One region of the Romboutsia sp. D33t1_170424_H2 genome, then DNA from elsewhere that is predicted to be linked to it. Evidence: predicted binding sites of a transcription regulator. Region 1 holds the regulator's gene; the other holds the start of a gene.
The links. Region 1 encodes HrcA, which represses chaperone genes, less so after heat shock. Its sites were predicted from a motif close to TTAGCACTCNNNNNNNNNGAGTGCTAA; they were not measured.
Positions count from the first base shown of each region.

Region 1 (5,681 bases):
CTTCTATTTGAGGTATTCCTCTTGGAGCTGGTGGTATATCAGTTAATTGGAATCTACCTAAAGTAGTGTTGTCATATGACATACTTCTTTCACCTTGAAGAACATGTATATCAACAGCAGTTTGGTTATCAGCAGCAGTTGAGAATACTTGTGACTTCTTAGTTGGTATTGTAGTATTTCTTTCTATTATTTTAGTCATTACGTTACCCATAGTTTCTATACCTAATGATAATGGAGTAACATCTAGAAGTAATAAATCATTAACATCTCCAGATAATACACCTGCTTGTATAGCAGCACCTGCAGCAACACATTCGTCTGGATTTAATCCTTTGTGTGGTTCTTTTCCTATGAATTTCTTAACAGCTTCTTGAACAGCTGGTATTCTTGTAGAACCACCAACTAATAATACATCATCTATATCAGAAGTTGAAAGACCTGCATCTTGTAATGCTCTTCTTGTTGGTTCCATAGTTTTTTCTACTAAATGAGCAGTTAACTCATCAAACTTAGCTCTTGATATATCCATAGTTAAGTGTTTTGGACCCTCAGCAGTAGCTGTTATGAAAGGTAAGTTTACGTTAGTTGTCATTGTTGATGATAACTCTTTTTTAGCCTTTTCAGCAGCTTCTTTTAATCTTTGAAGAGCCATATTATCATTTCTTAAGTCTACACCTTCAGCTTTTTTGAATTCTTCAGCTAAGTAGTCTATTAATACTTGGTCAAAGTCATCTCCACCTAATCTGTTGTTACCAGCAGTAGCTAAAACTTCGAAAGTTCCATCTCCTATTTCAAGAACTGAAACGTCAAATGTTCCTCCACCTAAGTCAAATACTAATATTTTTTTATCTTGGTCTAACTTATCCATACCATAAGCAAGTGCAGCAGCAGTTGGCTCATTTATTATTCTCTTAACATCAAGTCCTGCTATTCTACCTGCATCTTTTGTTGCTTGTCTTTGAGCATCTGTGAAGTATGCTGGAACTGTTATAACAGCTTCAGTTACAGGTTGCCCTAAGTAGCTTTCTGCATCTGCTTTTAATTTTTGTAAGATTATAGCTGATATTTCTTGTGGTGTATAATCTTTACCATCTATATTAACTTTGTAATCTGTTCCCATGTGAGTTTTTATTGATATTATAGTTCTATCTGCATTTGTAACAGCTTGTCTTTTTGCAGGCTCCCCTACTATTCTATCTCCGTCCTTAGTAAATGCTACTACTGATGGAGTAGTTCTCATACCTTCTGCATTAGTTATTATTTGTGGTTCTCCACCTTCTAATACCGCTACACAAGAGTTTGTTGTTCCTAAGTCAATTCCTATTATTTTTCCCATGACCAAATTCCTCCTAAATAATTTTTTATGATTTTTATTCTATATAGAATTTAGTTATTATTTATTTTATATATTTAAATATCTAAGTTCTAATTTTGCTAGAACATAAGATATATTTTAGCTAAATTCTTAAACTTTATTGCTATTTATATCAAACTAGCAAGATACTTTAACCATACTTGGTCTTAATACTTTATTTCCTAGTTTGTATCCTTTTTGAAGTACCATTACAACCTTATTTGCTTCAACTCCATCAACACTTTCTTGCATTACTGCTAAGTGTAAATTTGGATCAAAGTCTGCATTTTCAGCTTCTATTGCTTCAACTCCATACTTTGTAAGTATTCCTTGAAGTTGCTTATATACTAAGTCTATTCCTTGGTACATACTTCCTTCTTTGTCATCACAAGCTTCTAAAGCTCTTTCCATACTATCGATAACAGGTATTATATCGTTTAGTATTTTTTCATTTGCAAATAATCCTATAGTTTCTTTTTCTTCATTTGTTCTTCTTCTATAGTTTGCATATTCTGCTTGAAGTCTTTGATGCTTATCATTAAGAGCCTCTAATTCTTCTCTTAATTTATTTTCTTCTAATTTGTCATTTATATCTGTAACATTGTCTTCTACAACTTCCTCAGTCGTTTCTTCAATTTCACTTGAAGTTTCTAATTCTTCTTTTACATTTTCTTTTTCTAAATTATTTTCTTGCAATATGTTACACCCCTTAATCTATTTTTTGTTAAAAATCAAACTCATATAATTAACAATTGTATAAATCTTAGCATAGTCCATTCTTGTAGGCCCTATAAAACTTATACGCCCTACTAGATCTCTACTTATATTATAAGTTGCTGTAACTATACTACAATCTTGCGCTAACTCAAAATCATTATCACTACCAATGATTATATTAACATTATCCTTCTGTATACCTTTTGACTTAGCCATACTAGATATCATTTCCTTATGTTCTAGCATATGTAAAAATGACTTGGCCTTAAGTACATCATTAAATTCAGGATAGTTGAATATATTAGTTGCTCCACTTAGTGAAATTGATGTATCATCATTGGCATCAAAATTTAGTGCATCTATTAATTCATCTATTAACACTGCATGTTCACTTATTTCATATTTTATAAATGCTATAAGTTTTTCATCTAAATCAACTATACTTTTTCCTGATAATTTTCTAGTTAGATTGTCAGAAATTATGTTTAATTTTGATTGATCTAAATGAGTGTTAGTAGCTAAATTTACATTTTTTATATCACCTTTATCTGTAACAACTATTAATAAAATGTTGTTATCACTCATACTAACTAACTGTATGTGTTTTATAACACTTTGATTAACTAAGTTTTTAGTAACAGCTACAGTTGTATAATTAGTAATTTCTGACAATAGCTTAGAAGTCTCATGAATTAAATCTCTTATATCATTAACATTTTTATTTATACAACTCTCTATTAAAATTTTCTCTTCATCACTAAGTTCACTTTGACTCATAAGAGAATCTACATAAAGCTTGTATCCTTTCTCAGATGGAACTCTACCTGCCGAGGTATGTGGCTGGATTAAATATCCTAATTCTTCAAGGTCAGCCATTTCATTCCTTATAGTGGCAGCACTTACACCTAAGTCATGTTTTTTTGATATAGTTCGTGAGCCTACAGCCTCAGCTGTTTCTATATAATCTTTAACTATAGCTTTGAGGATCTTTAATTTTCTTTCATTTAATTCCATCACCTTCACTCCTCGCTGTTAGCACTCACTACTTTCGAGTGCTAAAAAGATTATATATATTATATATCATTTTATTTTATTCTTGTCAACACTTTCTAATTAATTTATGAATTCAACAAATACAGAATTTGATATTTCTCTCCCCTTTTGGGTAAGCTTAATACCTACTTTACTTTCTTTTATTAAGTCTTTATTTTTCAAATCCTCAATTTGCTTATTATATTTATTTTTGAATTCTATATTAAATTCTTTTTTAAAGTCCTCAAAATATATCCCTTCATTCATTCTAAGTCCCATAAATATTTTTTCTTGTATTTTATCTTCTATACTTAAATTTTCTAAATTACTTATAGGTTTTTCATTTTTTTCTATCATATGATGATACTCATCTAGATTTTCTACATTATTATATCTAATATTTCCTAGATATCCAGATGCCCCTGCACCTAACCCTATATAATGATAACACTTCCAGTATAGTATATTATGCTTACACTCAAAACCTGGCTTTGAATAGTTTGATATTTCATATTGATTGTACCCATTTTGTTTTAGGTAATTTATTGTGTGATTATACATATTTATATCTGTATCTTCATCTATAAGTTCAAATTCATTGTCTTCATACATATCATATAACTTTGTGCCCTCTTCTAATATAAGTGAATAAGCTGATATATGTGATGGGTTTAATGAAATAATTTTTTCTAAGCTTTCTTTCCATTCATCAATGTTATGATTTGGAAGTGCATACATTAAATCTACATTTATATTATCAAAACCAACATCTAAAGCTTCTTTATAATTTTTCTCAAACTCTTCATATGTATGGATTCTTCCTATTTCCTTTAGTTTATTATTTTGTACTGCCTGAAGACCTATACTTAATCTGTTTACTCCACACTTTTTCATAGTTTCTAATTTTTCTCTTGTTAATGTTCCTGGATTGCACTCCATAGTTACTTCAGCATTATCTTTTATATTGAAGTTCTTATAAATATTATTAAATATTTCTTCAATTTCATTAGATGTTAGTATGCTTGGAGTTCCTCCCCCTAAAAATATACTACATATTTCTTTTTCATAATTTTCTTTTTCTATATCTTTCTTATAAAGTTCCATTTCCTTTTTTAAATCATCTATGTATCTTTTCTTTAAGTTTACATCTAATTTGTATGAATTAAAGTCACAGTAGTTACACTTACTCACACAAAATGGAATATGTATATATAATCCTAACATTTATTTTTCTCCTATTCATATATTGCTTACATTATTAAATATATTTTACTATATTATAACAATATATATGTGATAGTTGTTATCTATTTAAAAATGCTTTATTAATTTAAAATAGATAAAAGGCACCTAAATGTAAAGATGCCTTTTACTTATCTTAATTTAATTTTATAAGAATATACTAGTAAACCAATAAGTGTAACTATTATTCCTCCTAATGAAACTAAAGTCATTGTTATTAATTGATTTATTATAACAAAAAGTCCACCTAGTATAGCAACAATAGGAACAATTGGGTATAATGGAACCTTATAAGGTCTTACCATATCTGGTTTTTCTTTTCTAAGCTTAACTACTCCATAGAAAGTAAATATATAAAATAACCATATTATAAATATAGTTAGATCACTTAACAGGTTAAATTGTCCAGATAAAGCATATATACATCCAAGACCGGCTATTAACCAAATAGAGTTGTATGGAGAACCACCTTTATTTAACTTAGAAAATATTTTTGATCCTGGTAATAATCCCTCTTTTGAAAGTACATATGGTACCCTAGGTGCTGTAAGTAAATATCCATTTAGAGCACCAAATACTGATATTAGTATACCTATGGATATTAATTTTCCACCTGTATTTCCAAATATTTTTTGTGCGACAAGTGCAGCTGGAGCTACTGATGTAGCAAGTTCTGATGCTGGCGCTACCCATAAATATGCTAAGTTTATCAATATATATACAGCCATAACTATTGATAAACCTCCAACTATAGCTAGAGGTAAATTTTTTTCTGGACTTTTCATTTCACCAGCTATAGCTCCAACATTTATCCAACCATCATAAGCAAATAGTGTAGCTATTAATACTTGTCCTAAAGATCCTATGACAGTAGTTTCACCTCCTACTAATGGTGTTAATATTAGGTTTCCATTTCCTTTTATAAATCCAAATATTATTATAAGTATTAAAGGTAATAACTTACAGATAGTAGATACAGTTTGTATAAATCCACCAAAAGATGATCCTACTGTATTTAGCAAAGCTATAAATATTATTATTCCTAAAGATACTGGTAAAACTACTACCATATTTTGCGGACCATACCCCATAATTTCTGATACCTGTTGCGAAAATATAACTGCAAGCGCTGCAATAGTACCTGGAAAATATAATACTGTTTGCATCCATCCTGTCAAGAATCCTATTTTTTCTCCATATATTTCACTGAGATAAGTCATCATTCCACCAGTTTTAGGTATGGCTGCTGATATTTCAGCTGCAGTTAATCCTGCTGTAATAGTTATAATACCACCTAATATCCATGCTATTATACCAAGACCTGGTGCACCATTAG
Region 1 covers NZ_JADOZQ010000001.1:98,497-104,177, reverse strand. The annotation lists gene dnaK (molecular chaperone DnaK) at 1-1,336, opposite strand, end outside; gene grpE (nucleotide exchange factor GrpE) at 1,493-2,050, opposite strand; gene hrcA (heat-inducible transcriptional repressor HrcA) at 2,069-3,085, opposite strand; gene hemW (radical SAM family heme chaperone HemW) at 3,185-4,327, opposite strand; gene I4U66_RS00535 (APC family permease) at 4,477-5,681, opposite strand, start outside.

Region 2 (5,681 bases), on a different contig from region 1:
AAAACTTACACCCTTTTCCCACTTAGATACTGCTGGTATTGATACTCCAATAATACTTGCTAATTGTTCTTGAGTAATATTTTTCTTTCTTCTTAATAACTTAATATTTTCCCCTATTTTTATTTTCTCCATTAATTTACTCCTTTTATGTGTTATATTTATAGTATAAATTAAGTTTTGTATGTTAACAATGGACGTATAATTAACTTCTGATTAAATTTTTTAACTATTGGTTAAAACTATCATTTACATAAAAATAAAAGACTTAATAAGTTATAACTTATTAAGTCTTTTATTTTTGCGGTTTCAATTTTATTTAACTAGTTTTTAGTAGATACCTCTATATTTTCTCCATCGGCATCTATAACTACAGTACATCCGCTATAAACTTCTCCAGAGATTATTTTTCTAGCTATTTTTGTTTCTAATGTATTTGATATATATCTCTTAAGTGGTCTAGCACCATATACTGGATCGTACCCTTCTTTTGCCATAACTTCTTTAGCACCATCAGTTATTTTTATATCTATATTTTTTTCACTAAGTCTTTTTCTTAATGCATCTACAAATATATCTATTATTTTTTTGATTCCTTCTAAACTAAGTGGCTTAAACATTATTATATCATCAACTCTATTTAAGAATTCTGGCTTAAATCTATGTTTCATTTCATTCATAACCATATCTTTTGTAAATTCATCTATGTTTTCACCAGCTTCTAATAGATGATGACTACCTATGTTTGATGTCATTATTATAAGTGTATTTTTAAAGTCTACTGTTTTACCTTTATTATCAGTAAGTCTACCATCATCTAATATCTGAAGGAATATATTAAATACATCTTCATGTGCTTTTTCTATTTCATCAAATAGTATTACAGAGTATGGGTGTCTTCTAACAGCTTCTGTTAATTGACCTCCTTCTTCATATCCTACATAACCTGGAGGAGGTCCTATAAGTCTAGATACTGCATGTTTTTCCATGTACTCACTCATATCTATTCTTATAATGTTGTCTTCACTATCAAATAAGTTGTTAGCTAAAGTTTTAGCAAGCTCTGTTTTACCAACTCCTGTTGGCCCTAAGAATATGAATGAACCTATTGGTTTTTTCTCATCTTTAAGTCCTGCACGAGCTCTTATTACTGCATTAGATACTGCTGTTACTGCTTCATCTTGTCCTATAACTCTTTTGTGAAGATCATCTTCTAACTTAAGAAGCTTTTCTCTTTCACCTTCTACTAATTTAGTTACAGGTATGCCAGTCCATTTAGCTACTATTTGAGATATTTCATTTTCTGTTACTTCTTCTTTTAATAATGCATTTTCATAACTTGATGCCATTTTTTCTTCATGATTTTGTATTTGTTCTTCTAACTTTGGTATTATACCATATTTTAATTCTGCTGCTTTGTTAAAGTCATATTCTCTTTCATATCTTTCAACATCGCCTTTAGCCTTATCTAATTCCTCTTTTAAATTTCTTATATCAAGTATTTGTTTTTTCTCATTTTCATATTTAGCAGTCATTTCATCATTCTTAGATTTTAACTCTGCTAACTCTTTTCCTAGATTTTCTAATCTATTTTTACTTTTTTCATCATTTTCCTTAAGAAGTGCTTCTTTTTCAGTTTCAAGCGTAAATATTCTTCTTCTTACAGTGTCTAGTTCTGTTGGTAAAGAATCTATCTCACTTCTAATCATAGCACCAGCTTCATCTATTAAGTCTATTGCTTTATCAGGAAGGTATCTATCTTGTATATATCTATCTGATAATTTAGCAGCAGCTACTATTGCGTTATCATGTATTCTTATACCATGATGTATTTCAAATCTTTCTTTAAGCCCACGAAGTATAGATATAGTATCTGATACACTTGGTTCCTCTGCTATAACTGGTTGGAAACGTCTTTCAAGTGCTTTATCTTTTTCTATATATTGTCTATATTCATCAAATGTAGTAGCACCTATACAATTAAGTTCTCCACGAGCTAACATTGGTTTTATTAGGTTACCAGCATCCATTGCTCCATCAGTTTTACCAGCACCTACTATTGTGTGTATCTCATCTATAAATAGTATTATTTTTCCTTCTGAAGATTGAACTTCTTTAAGTACTGCTTTTAATCTTTCTTCAAATTCCCCTCTATATTTTGCACCTGCTATTAATGAACCCATATCTAGTGCATAAATAACTTTATCCTTAAGTCCTTCTGGTACATCTCCACGAACTATTCTTTCTGCTAATCCTTCAACTATTGCAGTTTTACCAACACCAGGTTCACCTATAAGTACTGGATTATTTTTAGTTCTTCTTGATAATATTCTTATAACTCTTCTTATTTCTTCGTCACGACCTATAACTGGATCTAATTTATTTTTCTTAGCTAAATCTACTAAATTAGTTCCATATCTAGTTAGTGCTTCATAAGTGCCTTCAGGATCTTGAGTTTCTACTCTTTGACTTCCACGAACTTGTGATAGTACTTCTAAGAAATTACTTTTATTTATATTGTATTGTCTTAATACTTTTCCTACTGGTGTATTACCTTCCATATCTATCATAGCAAGCATTACATGTTCTACACTTATATAAGAATCTTTAAATTCTTTAGATATTTCTTCTGCTTTTATTAAAATTTCATTTATTCTTCTTGTAGCTGTAACACCTTGTGAACTTATACCTTCTCCATGAATTTGAGGTAATTTGCTCAGTTCCATATCTATACTATTTTTTACTGAATCTACTGATACACCCATTTTTTCTAATATATTAGGTATAAGTCCATCTTCTTGATTGACTAATGCACTTAATAAGTGTATAACATCTATTTGTTGATTATGGTTTTTAACACCTATATTATAAGCTTCATTTAAAGCTTTTTGTACCCTTACAGTCATTCTTTCTATATCCATATGTATCCCTCCACTATCATAATATATATTATTTTCAGTAAAATCTTAATTATTTATTTTATTTAGAATTTTCTTATTAGCACTCTATTGAGTTGAGTGCTAATAATTTATTAACTACAATATACTCCTATAAAAATACTTTGTCAATAGTTTTTTATCTTATTTGTCAATATAAAATATATAAAAGTAAAAGCACCTATTACAATTCATTGGAATAGGTGCTTTTACTTTAGCTTTTCATATTATATTCTTGTAATTTTTTAATGTTTTCTAATTCCTTTATAAAATCATTAGCCTGAATATAATCTATATATAAAAGACAAGAAACCTCTTTTGTTTTTTCACTTATTCTAGTAGTTATTCTAATATGATCCTCTAATTTCTTTGTGTAAAATTTGTATATTAAATCAAGGTGTACTCTATCTCCGTTTAATATTATATCTATACTTTCCTTAGGAATTTCCACATCTACATTTTTTTGAGTACAACCCTTAGATATATTATTATATTTAGTATATTTATAAGAATATCCCTTATAATCAAATCTATTGCTTTCCTTTATTCTATTTAATATATACTCTCCCTCTTCCTCTTTTAGAAAGTCTTCTTCTTCAAAGAAATAATATTTAGCGAAATAGTCTAATTTATATTTTCCCATAGTTTCCTCCTGAGTTATATAATAATAGTATTCCTATATTTAATAATTATATGAAGGTTATTTAGAATTAAATTATTGCAAATATATAAGGATTTAAGGATAAATAAAAAGACTAGATTATACTAATTAGTATAATCTAGTCTTTTTATTTATTAATCTTTGAATTCATATATTAAATTTAATAAATCTAGTAAGATATTTACAAAATCTAGATAAAGATTTAATACATGTATAGATAAATCATTCTTACTTATTATGTTTCCTGATTCTATGTCATATTTTATTAGACTTATATCATATAATATATATCCTGAGAATATTAATATACCCAGAACACTATATAATATATTTAATGTCTGTGAACCTATAAATATATTTATTATACATAGAAGTAAAAGTGATATAAGACCTGCAAATAATATAGATCCTATACCTAGGTAATGCCCAGCTTTCTTTCTATAAGATATAAAGGCTAGTATACCAAATAATATACAAGTTCCAAGTAAAGCATTAATTACTATAGATGTTCCTAAACTTTGTAAGTAAAAAGATAATAGTGGATATAAAAGTATACCATCTATAAATGTAAATAAGTAAACATAGTTCATAGAAAAACTTCTAGGTATTATACTTTTCTTAGATAATATTGCCATTATAAGTAAACCTATTATTAAAAATGGTAATATTAAATTTGCTACTTGAACAACACTTATAGGAATAAAAGCTTGCCCAAATACAAACCCTATAAACATAAATAGTATAGATATTGCTAGATATTTAAAAATATCAGCCATTGGGTTTGTAATTTCTTTATGCATTTTTATCATCTCCATATATTATAAAAAACTATATATGTATTATACCATATATTGTTAAATTTATATTATATGAAATAATTTGTATCAAATTAGTTGATTATATTACTTATGCTATCAGAAATTTTATTTACTTTATCATTCGCTACATTTGTTAGGTTTTCTTTAGTATTTTCTATTTTAGATTGTATAGAGTTAATATCACTTTGTAATTCTTTTTCTTTATCTAAATAATTACTTAAATTAATATCTTTTATAAAATCATCTAAATTTTCAGATAAATTATTTTTGTATTTACCTATCAAAGTTTTTAATTTGTCATCTCCTATGTTAGCAAGTTCATCAATTGATGTAAGTTTATTTTCTATGTCTCTTAATTTCATATCATCTAAACTCAATATTTTGTTAGTATAATTAGATATCTTCTTTTGATCTAGATTAGTATTATTTGACTTATCTATAGAAACCTTATCTTCAATTTCTTCTACAGAGTCTTTATATTTGTTTTTTATTTCAGATAGCATATTATCTATCTCTTTTATTGATTCGTCTGATTTTTCTTCAACATTAGATACTGCCTTTTCTTGATCTTTTTGTATATCATTTTTATCGCAAGCCACAATACCTAATGACATTAATGATATTATAATTAATGATATTATTTTTTTATTGCACTTCATTTATATAACTCCTCTTAATATTTTAGTATTTATATTTTACCACTAAAATCTAACTATTTACAACCTTATTTAATTTAATCAAAATAAATTATACATTTATAATATTTTATAGTTAACAAAATACGAATTAATTAATATCTTAATATTAGTTAAATATTTTGGGGGTGTCATCCAATGCTACAATCTCTTCTCTTGGTGCTATCACTTTCATTAGATACATTTGTAGCTAGTGTTGCTTATGGTACAAATAAAATTAAAATTCCTTTTAAATCGGCATCTATAATAACATTAGTATCTACAATTACTTTAGGTATTTCTTTATTTTTGGGATCTTTGTTTAAAGATTTACTATCAGCCAATATAGCATCCTTATTAAGCTTTTTATTGTTATTAGGGCTTGGCATATTTAGATTATTTGAATGTATAATTAAAAGCTATATAGATAAAATATATAATAATCAAGCTCCTCTAACATTTAAATTATTTGATTTTAAGTTTGTACTTGAAATTTATGCGGATGAAACTAAAGCAGATTATGATAAATCTAAAATGCTTACACCTAAAGAAGCTTTTTATCTTGCAATAGCTCTTTCTTTAGATAGTTTAGCAG
Region 2 covers NZ_JADOZQ010000008.1:22,771-28,451, reverse strand. The annotation lists gene I4U66_RS10070 (helix-turn-helix domain-containing protein) at 1-132, opposite strand, end outside; gene clpB (ATP-dependent chaperone ClpB) at 321-2,918, opposite strand; gene I4U66_RS10060 (hypothetical protein) at 3,148-3,576, opposite strand; gene I4U66_RS10055 (Bax inhibitor-1/YccA family protein) at 3,729-4,394, opposite strand; gene I4U66_RS10050 (hypothetical protein) at 4,484-5,071, opposite strand; gene ytaF (sporulation membrane protein YtaF) at 5,246-5,681, shown strand, end outside.
Region 2: the regulator HrcA is predicted to act here: its motif matches at 2,995-3,021, upstream of clpB (ATP-dependent chaperone ClpB).